Regions from separate parts of the Pseudomonas sp. Z003-0.4C(8344-21) genome, predicted to be linked through region 1. Evidence: predicted binding sites of a transcription regulator. Region 1 holds the regulator's gene; each other region holds the start of a gene.
What was found. The regulator sigma-54, encoded in region 1, starts transcription at its own class of promoters, with help from an activator protein. The targets are predictions, from matches to a motif close to ANTGGCATNNANNTTGCTNT.
Positions count from the first base shown of each region.

Region 2: glnA (type I glutamate--ammonia ligase) is a predicted target of sigma-54. The motif match lies at 2,525-2,544, and genes of this name have one in related genera.
Region 3: BLU24_RS19735 (CmpA/NrtA family ABC transporter substrate-binding protein) is a predicted target of sigma-54. The motif match lies at 2,745-2,764, and genes of this name have one in related genera.

Region 1 is NZ_LT629756.1:5,353,832-5,358,027, forward strand. Features, by position in the region: gene lptA (lipopolysaccharide transport periplasmic protein LptA) at 1-29, shown strand, start outside; gene lptB (LPS export ABC transporter ATP-binding protein) at 29-754, shown strand; gene BLU24_RS24255 (RNA polymerase factor sigma-54) at 940-2,433, shown strand; gene hpf (ribosome hibernation-promoting factor, HPF/YfiA family) at 2,507-2,815, shown strand; gene ptsN (PTS IIA-like nitrogen regulatory protein PtsN) at 2,827-3,291, shown strand; gene rapZ (RNase adapter RapZ) at 3,294-4,151, shown strand; gene BLU24_RS24275 (HPr family phosphocarrier protein) at 4,167-4,196, shown strand, end outside.
Region 2 is NZ_LT629756.1:5,975,997-5,980,192, reverse strand. Features, by position in the region: gene BLU24_RS26830 (DUF4124 domain-containing protein) at 1-230, opposite strand, end outside; gene BLU24_RS26825 (DUF4124 domain-containing protein) at 227-739, opposite strand; gene glnA (type I glutamate--ammonia ligase) at 1,024-2,430, opposite strand; gene thiI (tRNA uracil 4-sulfurtransferase ThiI) at 2,759-4,196, shown strand, end outside.
Region 3 is NZ_LT629756.1:4,385,248-4,389,443, reverse strand. Features, by position in the region: gene BLU24_RS19750 (nitrate/nitrite transporter) at 1-367, opposite strand, end outside; gene BLU24_RS19740 (ANTAR domain-containing response regulator) at 826-1,401, opposite strand; gene BLU24_RS19735 (CmpA/NrtA family ABC transporter substrate-binding protein) at 1,417-2,628, opposite strand; gene BLU24_RS19730 (quinone-dependent dihydroorotate dehydrogenase) at 2,852-3,871, shown strand; gene rmf (ribosome modulation factor) at 4,132-4,196, opposite strand, start outside.

The DNA of each region.
Region 1 (4,196 bases):
AGAAGAAAACCGACGAGAAAACCCAGTAATGGCAACTCTGAAAGCTCAGCACCTGGCCAAGGCCTACAAAAGCCGCCAGGTCGTGCGGGACGTCAGTCTGTCGATCGACAGCGGCCAGATCGTCGGCCTGCTCGGCCCGAACGGCGCCGGCAAGACGACCTGCTTCTACATGATCGTCGGTCTGGTGCAGGCCGATCAGGGTCGCGTGCTGATCGACGATCTGGACGTCAGCCACCAGCCAATGCACGGCCGCGCCAAAGCCGGCATCGGCTATCTGCCGCAAGAAGCGTCGATCTTCCGCAAACTGTCGGTGGCCGACAACATCATGGCCATCCTCGAGACCCGTCAGGAACTCGACAAGGCCGGTCGCCGCAAAGAGCTGGAGAGCCTGCTGCAGGAATTCCACATCAGCCACATTCGCGACAACCTCGGCATGAGCCTGTCGGGTGGTGAGCGCCGCCGGGTGGAAATCGCCCGCGCCCTGGCCACCGCACCGAAATTCATCCTGCTCGACGAGCCGTTCGCCGGTGTCGACCCGATCTCGGTTGGCGACATCAAGCAGATCATTCACCATCTCAAGGCCAAAGGCATCGGTGTGCTGATCACCGACCACAACGTGCGTGAGACGCTGGATATCTGCGAAACCGCTTACATTGTCAACGACGGTCAATTGATCGCCGAAGGTGACGCCGAGACTATCCTGGCCAACGATCTGGTGAAGGAAGTGTATCTGGGTCACGAGTTCCGCCTGTAAGCGCGAGCTGTTCGACAAGCTGCGCGGGTGCTGTATCGATCAAGCCGTTTTTTATAGCGCTTAATTGTTACAGCGCTCTAGGCAAACACTTCAGTTTCAGGCATATAATTTGCTTAAGTTTGGCGCTTCGGCGCCCTGTAGTGGATGGCGCATAGCGCCGGCGAATAAGGTGTTAAGCCCCTGCCATGAAACCATCGCTAGTCTTGAGAATGGGCCAGCAGCTGACGATGACACCGCAGCTGCAACAGGCCATCCGCCTGCTCCAATTGTCGACCCTGGATCTGCAACAGGAAATCCAGGAGGCTCTGGAATCCAACCCGATGCTCGAACGCCAGGAAGAAGGCGACGACTTCGACAATTCCGATCCGCTGGCCGACAACGTCGAGCAAAAGCCCAACACCGACATTCAGGAACCTTCTTACCAGGAAGCCGCGCCGACGGTAGACAACCTCGACGATGGCGAATGGAGCGAGCGCATCCCCAACGAGCTTCCGGTAGACACGGCCTGGGAGGATGTTTACCAGACCAGCGCCAGCAGTCTGCCGAGCAGCGATGATGACGAGTGGGATTTCACCACCCGCACTTCCGTCGGCGAAAGCCTGCAGAGCCATTTGCTCTGGCAGTTGAACCTCGCACCGATGTCCGACACCGATCGCCTGATCGCCGTGACCCTGATCGATTGCATCAACAATCAGGGCTACCTGGACGAAACCCTCGAAGAAATCCTCGACGCCTTCGACCCGGAACTGGACATTGAACTGGACGAAATCGAAGCCGTCCTGCACCGCATCCAGCAGTTCGAGCCCGCGGGCATCGGCGCACGCAACCTCAGCGAATGCCTGCTGTTGCAACTGCGCCAGTTGTCGGCAAAAACGCCATGGCTGGCAGAGGCCAAACGCCTGGTCAGCGACTATATCGACCTGCTTGGCGGCCGCGACTACAGTCAGCTGATGCGGCGCATGAAACTCAAGGAAGACGAGCTGCGCCAGGTCATCGAACTGGTGCAGAGCCTCAATCCGCGACCGGGTTCGCAGATCGAGTCCACCGAAGCCGAATACGTCATACCTGACGTCATCGTGCGCAAGGACAACGAGCGCTGGCTGGTCGAGCTGAACCAGGAATCGGTACCGCGTCTACGCGTCAACGCTCAGTACGCCGGTTTCGTAAAACGCGCCGACACCAGCGCCGACAACACCTTCATGCGCAATCAGCTTCAGGAAGCTCGCTGGTTCATCAAAAGCCTGCAGAGCCGCAACGAAACGCTGATGAAAGTCGCCACGCAGATCGTCGAGCATCAGCGCGGCTTCCTGGAGTACGGCGACGAAGCCATGAAACCGCTGGTCCTGCATGACATCGCCGAGGCGGTGGGCATGCACGAATCGACGATTTCCCGAGTGACCACACAAAAATTCATGCATACCCCGCGCGGTATTTATGAGCTGAAATACTTTTTCTCCAGCCACGTGAGTACCTCCGAAGGCGGCGAATGCTCGTCCACGGCGATCCGCGCGATCATCAAGAAACTGGTTGCCGCGGAAAATCAGAAAAAGCCGTTGAGTGACAGCAAGATCGCTGGTTTACTGGAGGCACAAGGCATTCAGGTGGCTCGCCGCACCGTCGCCAAGTACCGCGAATCCCTCGGAATCGCGCCTTCGAGCGAACGCAAGCGGTTGATGTAAGCCACGTTACAGCGTTCCAGTGGCAGGCTTTTCGGCCTGCCGCTTTATGCACTGGCAACGAAGGAGAAGCTGTATGCAAGTCAACATCAGTGGACACCAACTGGAAGTGACCGAACCTCTGCGCACCTACATCGGCGAGAAACTCGACCGGCTGGAGCGGCATTTCGACAAGATCACCAACGTGCAAGTCATATTGAATGTCGAGAAGCTCAAGCAGAAAATCGAAGCCACGTTGCATATTCCCGGCGGAGAAGTAGTCGCCAATGCCGAGCACGACGACATGTATGCCGCCATTGACCTGCTGACCGACAAGCTGGATCGCCAACTCAAAAAGCATAAGGAAAAGACCCAGAGCCTCCTCCAGGGCGCGACCGGTCGTTAACACCCTCATCCATGATCCGACTTGAAACCATCCTGACCCCCGGCCGTTCCCAAGTGAACGCGCCGGGCGGCAGCAAGAAAAAAGCCCTCGAACAGATTGCCAACCTGATCCACCGCGAAGTGCCGGATCTGGCGATGCAGGATGTCTTCGAGGCGTTGGTCGCCCGTGAAAAACTCGGTTCCACCGGTTTTGGCAACGGCATCGCCATCCCCCACTGCCGCCTCAAGGGTTGCGACGCGCCGATCAGTGCGCTGATGCACCTTGAAGCCCCGATCGATTTCGACGCGATCGATGGCGCCCCGGTAGACCTGCTGTTCGTGCTGCTGGTCCCGGAAGCTGCTACCGATGCACACCTGGAACTGCTGCGCCAGATCGCCAGCATGCTCGATCGCAAGGAAGTGCGTGAAAGACTGCGCAGCGCACCGAGCAACGAAGCCTTGTACCAGGTTGTACTGGACGAGCAGAACGGGCATTAATCATGCGCTTGATCATCGTCAGTGGCCGCTCGGGCTCGGGCAAGAGTACCGCGCTGAATGTCCTTGAGGACAACGGCTACTACTGCATCGACAACCTCCCGGCCGGTTTGCTGCCGGAACTGGCCGAACGTGCGCTGATCCACACCGAACTGGCGCAGCCGCTCGTCGCGGTGTCGATCGATGCACGCAATCTGCCGAGTCATCTGTCGCGTTTCCCCGAATTGCTCGAAGTGGTGCGTGCCAAGCATATCCAGTGCGATGTGCTGTACCTGGACGCCGACGAAGAGACCCTGCTCAAGCGTTTTTCCGAGACGCGCCGGCGCCATCCGTTGAGCAACGCCAATCGTTCACTGGCCGAGGCGATTCACGATGAAACCGCCCTGCTCGGCCCGATCGCCGACCTGGCTGACTTGAAGATCAACACCACCCATCTCAACCTGTACCAGCTGCGCGACACTTTGAAGTTGCGCCTGCTGAATCAGCCTGAGCCGGGTACGGCGTTTCTGGTCGAATCATTCGGTTTCAAGCGCGGCATGCCGGTGGATGCGGATCTGGTCTTCGACGTTCGCTGCCTGCCCAATCCGTACTGGAAGCCGGAGTTGCGCGAGCAGTCCGGTCTCGACGCACCGGTTGCCGAGTATCTGGCGCAACAGCCGGATGTCGAGGAAATGTACCAGGACATCTACGCCTACCTGCACAAGTGGCTGCCGCGCTTTGCTGCCAGTAATCGCGCCTATGTGACCGTTGCCATTGGCTGTACCGGCGGGCATCACCGCTCCGTCTACCTGACCGAACGTCTGGGTCAGGCCCTGCAGAAAACCTTGAAAAACGTCCAGGTCCGCCACCGCGACCTCACCTAAAGGATCCACACCGCGATGCCTGCTCGTGAAATCGAAATCATCAAC
Region 2 (4,196 bases), 620 kb from region 1:
AGCATGTCGTAATGAAACGGTGGCTGCGGCGTGGCGTTCCTGGTTTGGCGGCTCGGTGCAGAGCCGGTCGGGGTGGCAGGCATACGATTGCTGGTGGCGATCGGCACACGCTTGGCGTTGCCGCGCGGTTGGTCGGTGTAGACGCGATTGCCGTGGGCATCGATATAGGTGAACACCTCCGCCGAAGCGGGCAGGGCGAGCAGGCAAAGGATCAGGACCACACCTTTCATGGGCGGTGCACCCGCTGCACGGTGAAGACCGCGGGTGGGCTTTGCTGAATGATGGTCTGGCCGTCGATCACCTGCACCGCGAGACGATGCTCGCCACGGTCGACATTGACCAGTTGCAGGCTCGGCACGTTGCTCGGTTGGCCGTAGGGTTCGTCGTCGAGTACCAGTCTTAATTGATGCGGCGACTGCAGGCGCGGCTTGATCAGCACATTGACGGTGAAGGTGCCGTTGTTGGCGCGCAAGGCTTCTTCCGTGGGCAGGCCGGCCAGTTCAAGGATTTCGTAGGCATTGCGCGGAGGCTGTGGCGTCTCGGCCTCTGGCAGGGGCGGCGTACCTGGCGCTTGCGGCTCGACACGGTTCAACGGCGGCAGCTCAACCGGCTGCGCCTTCACGCCGTCCGGCGAATGATCGCTGTAGACCGTGTTGCCGTTGGCGTCGGTGTATTTGTAGATCTGCGCAGCGGCGGGCAGGGCGATCAGCAGCAGAATGTAGAGAAAGATGCGACCCATGAACTCGACCGGGATTGAAAGCGATGGGTAGCAGCATAGGACAGGTGGGGCGGTTGGCCCAACTTGCGACACATCCAAAGATCATTCAAACACCACAAATCCCTGTAGGAGTGAGCCTGCTCGCGATCGCGGTGGATCATCAAGAAAATTGGCGACTGACACGCCGCCATCGCGAGCAGGCTCACTCCTACAGGGGACGTGGTTGGCCGCAAAATCGAGGCAATAAAAAAGGCCTCCCGAAGGAGGCCTCTTTTTGTCACGCCGCGTTACGCAGCGCTACCGGATCAGCAGCTGTAGTACAGCTCATATTCCAGTGGGTGTACGAAGGTGCGAACCTTGATTTCTTCTTCCGATTTCAGCGCGATGTAAGCGTCGATGAAGTCGTCGGAGAATACGCCGCCCTTGGTCAGGAACGCGCGGCCCTTGTCCAGCTCTTCCAGTGCTTCCTTCAGGCTGCCACAAACCTGTGGGATCTCTTTCGCCTCTTCAGGCGGCAGGTCGTACAGGTTCTTGTCGGCGGCATCGCCTGGGTGGATCTTGTTCTGGATACCGTCCAGACCGGCCATCAGCAGTGCTGCGAAAGCCAGGTACGGGTTGGCAGCCGGATCCGGGAAGCGTGCTTCGATACGGCGGGCTTTCGGGCTCGACACGTAAGGAATGCGGATCGAAGCGGAACGGTTGCGAGCCGAGTAGGCCAGCATGACCGGCGCTTCGAAGCCTGGTACCAGACGCTTGTACGAGTTGGTGGCCGGGTTGGTGAAGCCGTTCAGAGCCTTACCGTGCTTGATGATGCCGCCGATGAAGTACAGGGCGGTATCGGACAGGCCGGCATAGCCTTCACCGGCGAAGGTGTTCTTGCCGTCTTTCCAGATCGACATGTGTACGTGCATGCCCGAACCGTTGTCGCCGTACAGTGGCTTCGGCATGAAGGTCGCGGTGCGGCCGTAAGCGTCAGCAACGTTGTGGACAACGTACTTCAGGGTCTGGGTTTCGTCGGCTTTCTTCACCAGGGTGTTGAACTTGACGCCGATTTCGTTCTGGCCGGCAGTCGCCACTTCGTGGTGGTGAACTTCAACGGTCAGGCCCATTTCTTCCAGTGCGTTGCACATGGAGGTACGGATTTCGTGGTCGTGGTCGAATGGCGGAACCGGGAAATAGCCACCCTTGACGCCTGGACGGTGACCTTTGTTGCCACCTTCGACGTCCTGGTCGGACATCCACGAACCTTGCTCGGAGTAGATCTTGAACATCGAACCGGAGATGTCCGACTTGAATTTCACCGAGTCAAAAATGAAGAACTCAGGCTCTGGACCGGCGAATACGGTGTCACCGATACCGGTGGCTTTCAGGTGTTCTTCGGCGCGCTTGGCGATCGCACGTGGGTCGCGGTCGTAGCCTTGCATGCTCGAAGGTTCGATGATGTCGCACACCAGGATCAGGGTAGCGTCTTCGGTGAACGGGTCGAGAACGGCAGTTTCGTCAACCGGCATCAGGATCATGTCGGAGGCTTCGATGCCTTTCCAGCCAGCGATGGAGGAACCGTCGAACATCTTGCCGACTTCGAAGAAGTCGTCATCCAGCGCATCGCGAGCCGGCATGGTCACGTGGTGCTGAGTGCCTTTGGTGTCCGTGAAGCGCAGATCAATCCATTTGACGTCATGATCTTTGATGAGTTGAACCGTCTTCGACATACTGTCCTCCGGGTGGCTTAGGGCTAGTAGTGGATGCCCTTAAAGTTGGGTGATGCCGGCGCGAATACTCTGCCAAGGCAACCTGCCTCACAAGGGAGCAAATTGCATGCCAGTGCCCCAGCATGGGTTTTTTGCCCCAATTTCATGCTTATAAAGGCTTCAAGCGGCCTGATTGCGAAAATATCGCCCTTTAATGTGGCGGTGCAAATCGAAAACGACCCGTTTTGGTGCATGCAAAACGTTCTGCATATTAACTGGTTAAACCTTGAGCAATTTCCGCTATAATCCGCGCCCCCCTTTTTCGGCTGGCCGTGCGCGCGCTGTTTTCATGAAACTAATCGTAAAAGTCTTCCCCGAGATCACCATCAAAAGCCGACCTGTCCGGACGAAGTTCATCCGCCAGTTGGCCAAGAACATCCGCACCGTGCTCCGCGACCTGGACCCGGCAGTGGTGGTGAACGGCGTGTGGGACAATCTCGAGCTGGAAACCCGCGTTACCGACCCCAAAGCCTTGAAAGAGATGGGCGAGCGCCTGACTTGCATGCCGGGTATCGCGCATTTTCTGCAGATCGACGAGTACCCGCTGGGCGACTTCGACGACATCACCGAGAAGTGCAAACAGCATTACGGCGCGGCCCTGGCCGGGAAGATTTTTTCGGTGCGCTGCAAGCGCGCCGGCAAGCATACGTTCAGTTCGATGGACGTCGAAAAATACGTCGGCAGCAAGCTGCGTCGCGAGTGCGGTGCGGCCGGAATCGACCTGAAAGCGCCGGAAATCGAAGTCCGCATCGAAGTTCGCGACAAACGGTTGTTCGTCATCCACAGCCAGCACAACGGCATTGGCGGCTACCCGCTCGGTGCGCTGGAGCAGACGCTGGTGTTGATGTCCGGCGGCTTCGACTCGACCGTGGCGGCCTACCAGATCCTGCGTCGTGGCCTGATGACGCACTTCTGCTTCTTCAACCTGGGCGGTCGTGCCCACGAATTGGGCGTGATGGAAGTCGCGCATTTCATCTGGAAGAAGTACGGCAGCTCGCAACGCGTGCTATTTGTCAGTGTTCCGTTCGAGGAAGTCCTCGGCGAAATTCTCGGCAAAGTCGATAACAGTCATATGGGCGTGGTTTTGAAGCGTATGATGTTGCGCGCGGCGTCGAACATCGCCGAGCGCCTGCACATTGATGCGCTGGTCACCGGCGAAGCGATCTCCCAGGTATCGAGCCAGACGCTGCCGAACCTGTCGGTGATCGACTGCGTGACCGACAAGCTGGTCCTGCGCCCACTGATCGTGGCGCACAAACAAGACATCATCGACACCGCGAACGAGATCGGCACCGCCGATTTCGCCCGGCACATGCCGGAATACTGCGGGGTCATTTCGGTCAACCCGAAAACGGCCGCCAAACGCGGTCGGGTTGAGCACGAAGAGCAGCAATTCGACATGGCGGTGCTCGAGCGTGCGCTCGCCAATGCCAAACTGGTGCCAATCGATCGGGTAATCGACGAACTGGGCCAGGACGTACAGATTGAAGAAGTCAGCGAAGCACTGGCCGGCCAGATCGTGATCGACATCCGTCACCCGGATGCCGCCGAGGATGAGCCGCTGGAACTCGCTGGCGTAGAAGTACAGACGATGCCGTTCTATGCAGTGAACGCTCGTTTCAAGGAGCTGGATCCGACTCGCCAGTACCTGCTGTATTGCGACAAAGGCGTGATGAGTCGCCTGCATGCTCACCATTTGCTCAGTGAGGGGCATGCCAATGTGCGCG
Region 3 (4,196 bases), 970 kb from region 1:
GGGCCACGGCAAACGACGCGCCGGCCATGCCGAGGAAGAGGCCGAGGATCAGCGCCTGCTCGTAACTGTGAATACCGAGTTTCCACGCACCGAACAACGCGCAGATGACGATGACCTGACCGATCAGCCCGGCAGTCTTCGGCGACAGCCGATCGGCCAGCATGCCCATGGCGAAGCGCAGTACCGCGCCGGCGAGAATCGGCGTGGCGACGACCAGGCCGCGTTGTTGGGTGGTCAGTTGCAGGTCGGTGGCAATCTGCACCGCCAGCGGGCCGAGCAGGTACCAGACCATGAAGCTCAGGTCGAAATACAGAAAGGCCGCGAACAGGGTCGGGGTGTGGCCGGATTTCCAGAAGCTTGAATTCATCGCGCACCTCAGCTGATAAGAGTCTCGGGAGTCATGCACAGCAGGTGGAGCGCCTGCACGGCCGCACCACCGGCCCCGGTCTGTGGGGCCAAAACGCAAAAACGCCGCTACCGGATTCGCAAAAGGGCGAATGGGGTGAGCGACGTCTTTGTCGTGGGTGGGGCAACCGCCGTTGGTTACCTGAGGGAATGCTTAGCGAGATTTGTGCCAAGTGTGTTTAAAAGCAAAAGCCCCTCATCGGAACGCCGCCCGCCTAGCCCTCTCCCGGAGGGAGAGGGGACTGATCGGGGGATGGCCGAGTGATTCATCAATCCGAACGATTTTCAGTGAATCCATAATCGACCCGGTCTTTCAGGTCGGTGGAAAGCGCAAGACAATGCGGTCAGTCCCCTCTCCCTCCGGGAGAGGGCTAGGCGGGCGGCGTTCCGATGAGGGGCTCTTGATTTGCAACGAAGATTTCAGCCCAGCAACTCGCTCATCGCAATAATCTGCTCTGCCACCTGTATCAGCTTCTGCTGCCGGCTCATGGCCTGGCGTCGCATCAGCGTGTAGGCCTCTTCTTCGTTGCAGTCTTTCATCTTCATCAGCAGCCCTTTGGCCAGTTCGATTCGCTTGCGCTCGGCCAGTTGCTGGTCCCGCGCCTGCAACTGCGCGCGCAACGCCTGGTCGCTTTCAAAGCGTGCCATCGCCACGTCGAGAATGGGCTGCAGGCGCTGAGCGTGGATGCCCTCGACGATGTAGGCGCTGACCCCGGACTTGATCGCCTGGCGCATCACCGTCGGGTCATGCTCGTCGGTAAACATCACGATCGGCCGTGGCTGGTCGCGGCTGACCAGCACCACTTGCTCCATCACATCGCGGCTCGGTGACTCGGTATCGATCAGGATCACGTCCGGGCGCACCGTTTCGACGCGTGCGGGCAGGTCGATGGTCAGGCCGGACTCGTCGATCACCTCGAAACCGGCCTCGGTCAATGCAGCCTTGAGACGGCCGACTTTTTTCGCGGTGTCGTTGATCAGCAGAATACGCAACATGTTCGCGGCCTCCGGTCAGCGCTGGGCAAGCAGGGGAGCGTCGTCGTTCAGCGCGTGCAGCTTGAAGCTGCGCGCGTAGCCGGCCGGATCGCTGCCGTCCCAGACCTTGCCATCAAGCAACTGGCTGCTGCGCATGTCGGTGCCCCAGGTGGCCACGCCAACCGCCGTTGCGGCATCGCGATACAGCTGCAGTTGCTGAACCTGACGGGCCACGGCGAGGTAGTCCGGGTCGCTCCGCAACAAGCCCCATCGGCGGAACTGGGTCATGAACCACATGCCATCGGAGAGGTACGGCAAGTTGACTTCGCCATTACCATGAAAGCGCAGCGCGTGCGGGTCTTGCCAGCGATTGCCGAGGCCGTCGGCATAGTCGCCGAGAAAACGCGGTTCGATGCACGCCACCGGCGCATCGAGGTATTCCGTCGCGCTGAGCAGGTGCGCGGTGCTGCGGCGATTTTCCGGGCTGGCTTCGATGAAGCGGCTGGCCTCGAGAATCGCCATCACCAATGCCCGCGCGGTATTCGGGTACTGCTCGACGAATTCACGGGTGCAACCGAGGACTTTTTCCGGGTGATCGGGCCAGATGGTCTGGCTGGTGGCGAGGGTGAAACCGAGGTCCTGCTGCACCGCGCTGGCGGCCCACGGCTCGCCGACGCAAAAACCGTCGATGCGCCCGGCTTGCAGATGCGCGACCATTTGCGGCGGCGGCACCACCACACTGTCGACATCCTGCAACGGATGGATGCCCTGACTCGCCAGCCAGTAATACAGCCACATCGCATGGGTGCCGGTGGGGAAGGTCTGGGCGAAGGTCAGTTTTGCGCGGCTTTGGTGCACGTGGCGGTCGAGCGCTTCAGGACTGTTCACGCCGAGGTTTTGCAGACCGCGCGAGAGGTTCAGGCTCTGGCCGTTCTGGTTGAGGCCCATCAGCACGGCCATGTCGGTCGGCGCGACGCCGCCGATGCCCAGGTGCACGGCGTAGATCAGCCCGTACAGGCTGTGCGCGGCGTCGAGTTCGCCGCTGACCAGTTTGTCGCGCAGGTTGGCCCAGGAGGCCTGGCGCTTGAGGTTCAGGGTCAGGCCGTAAGGCTGGGCAAAGCCCTGCGTGGCCGCGACGACGACCGAGGCGCAGTCGCTCAGGGCCATGAAGCCGAGGTTGATCGCGCTCTTTTCCGGCGCATCGCTGCCATTGACCCAGGCCAGCGGCCCGACCGTCAGTTCATTCATACATCGCCACCTCGAAAAAAAAGCGCCGCCGCGGACTTTGCCCAGGCAAATCCCGTAGACGACGCCATTGTCCGCGCTCGCCGGTCGTCATTGGCCGGCGAGTTGATAACCCGGGAAGTGCAAGGCATATGCCACCGGCGCGATTTGCGCGTGCGCCTCGCGCCGCAGGGCCATGCCCGGCTATAATCGCCGCCTCTTTTCGCCGCCCGAGTCATCGCCGCCCATGTACACCCTGGCCCGTCAGCTGTTGTTCAAACTTTCCCCGGAAACCTCCCACGATCTGTCGCTGGATCTGATCGGCGCGGGTGGACGGTTGGGCCTCAACGGCTTGCTCTGCAAAGCGCCGGCGCAGGTGCCAGTGACTGTCATGGGCCTGGAGTTTCCCAACCCGGTGGGGCTGGCGGCCGGTCTGGACAAGAACGGCGCGGCCATCGATGGTTTCGCACAACTGGGTTTTGGCTTTGTCGAAATCGGCACCGTGACCCCGCGTCCACAACCGGGCAACCCGAAACCACGGATTTTCCGCCTGCCGGAAGCCGAGGCGATCATCAACCGCATGGGCTTCAATAACCTCGGCGTCGACAACCTGCTGGCGCGCGTCGCCGCAGCGAAATACCAGGGCGTGCTGGGCATCAACATCGGCAAGAACTTCGACACCCCGGTCGAGCGTGCAGTCGACGATTACCTGATCTGCCTCGACAAGGTTTACGCCCACGCCAGCTATGTGACGGTCAACGTCAGCTCGCCAAACACCCCGGGCCTGCGCAGCCTGCAGTTCGGTGATTCGCTCAAGCAGTTGCTCGCGGACCTGGCCACGCGCCGCGCCGAACTGGCGCTGCGCCACGGCAAGCATGTGCCGCTGGCAATCAAGATCGCCCCGGACATGACCGACGAAGAAACCGTGCAGGTGGCGCAGGCGCTGATCGAAACCGGCATGGACGCGGTGATCGCCACCAACACCACCCTCAGCCGGGTGGGCGTTGAAGGCATGGAGCATGGCGACGAGGCGGGCGGTCTGTCCGGCGCACCGGTACGCGAGAAGAGCACCCACACCGTGAAGGTGCTGGCGGGTGAGCTGGCCGGGCGTTTGCCGATCATCGCCGCCGGTGGGATCACCGAAGGCAAGCACGCGGCCGAGAAGATCGAGGCCGGTGCCAGCCTGGTGCAGATTTATTCGGGCTTCATCTATAAAGGCCCGGCGCTGATTCGCGAAGCGGTCGACGCCATCGCCGCGTTGCGCTGAGCCATCTGACACACCCGTCCCCCCTGTAGGAGTGAGCCTGCTCGCGATAGCGTTCTTTCAGTCACTTGATGAGTGACCGGTAGACCGCTATCGCGAGCAGGCTCACTCCTACAGGTTTTCATGTGAGGCACAAGCCGCTTTTCAGGCAATAAAAAGGGCTCCTCGAAGGAGCCCCTGGGCCGTAGCCCGCCGTCCGGGAGGGACGTGCGTGGTTAATTCGTTACATATTCAGATTGTCGTGTCGGAATAAATGCCCTGTGTCAGCCGACGGCGTGAAGTTCGTTGAGTCTGTGGATTCCCGCAGTGCCGGTCATACCGTCCCAGT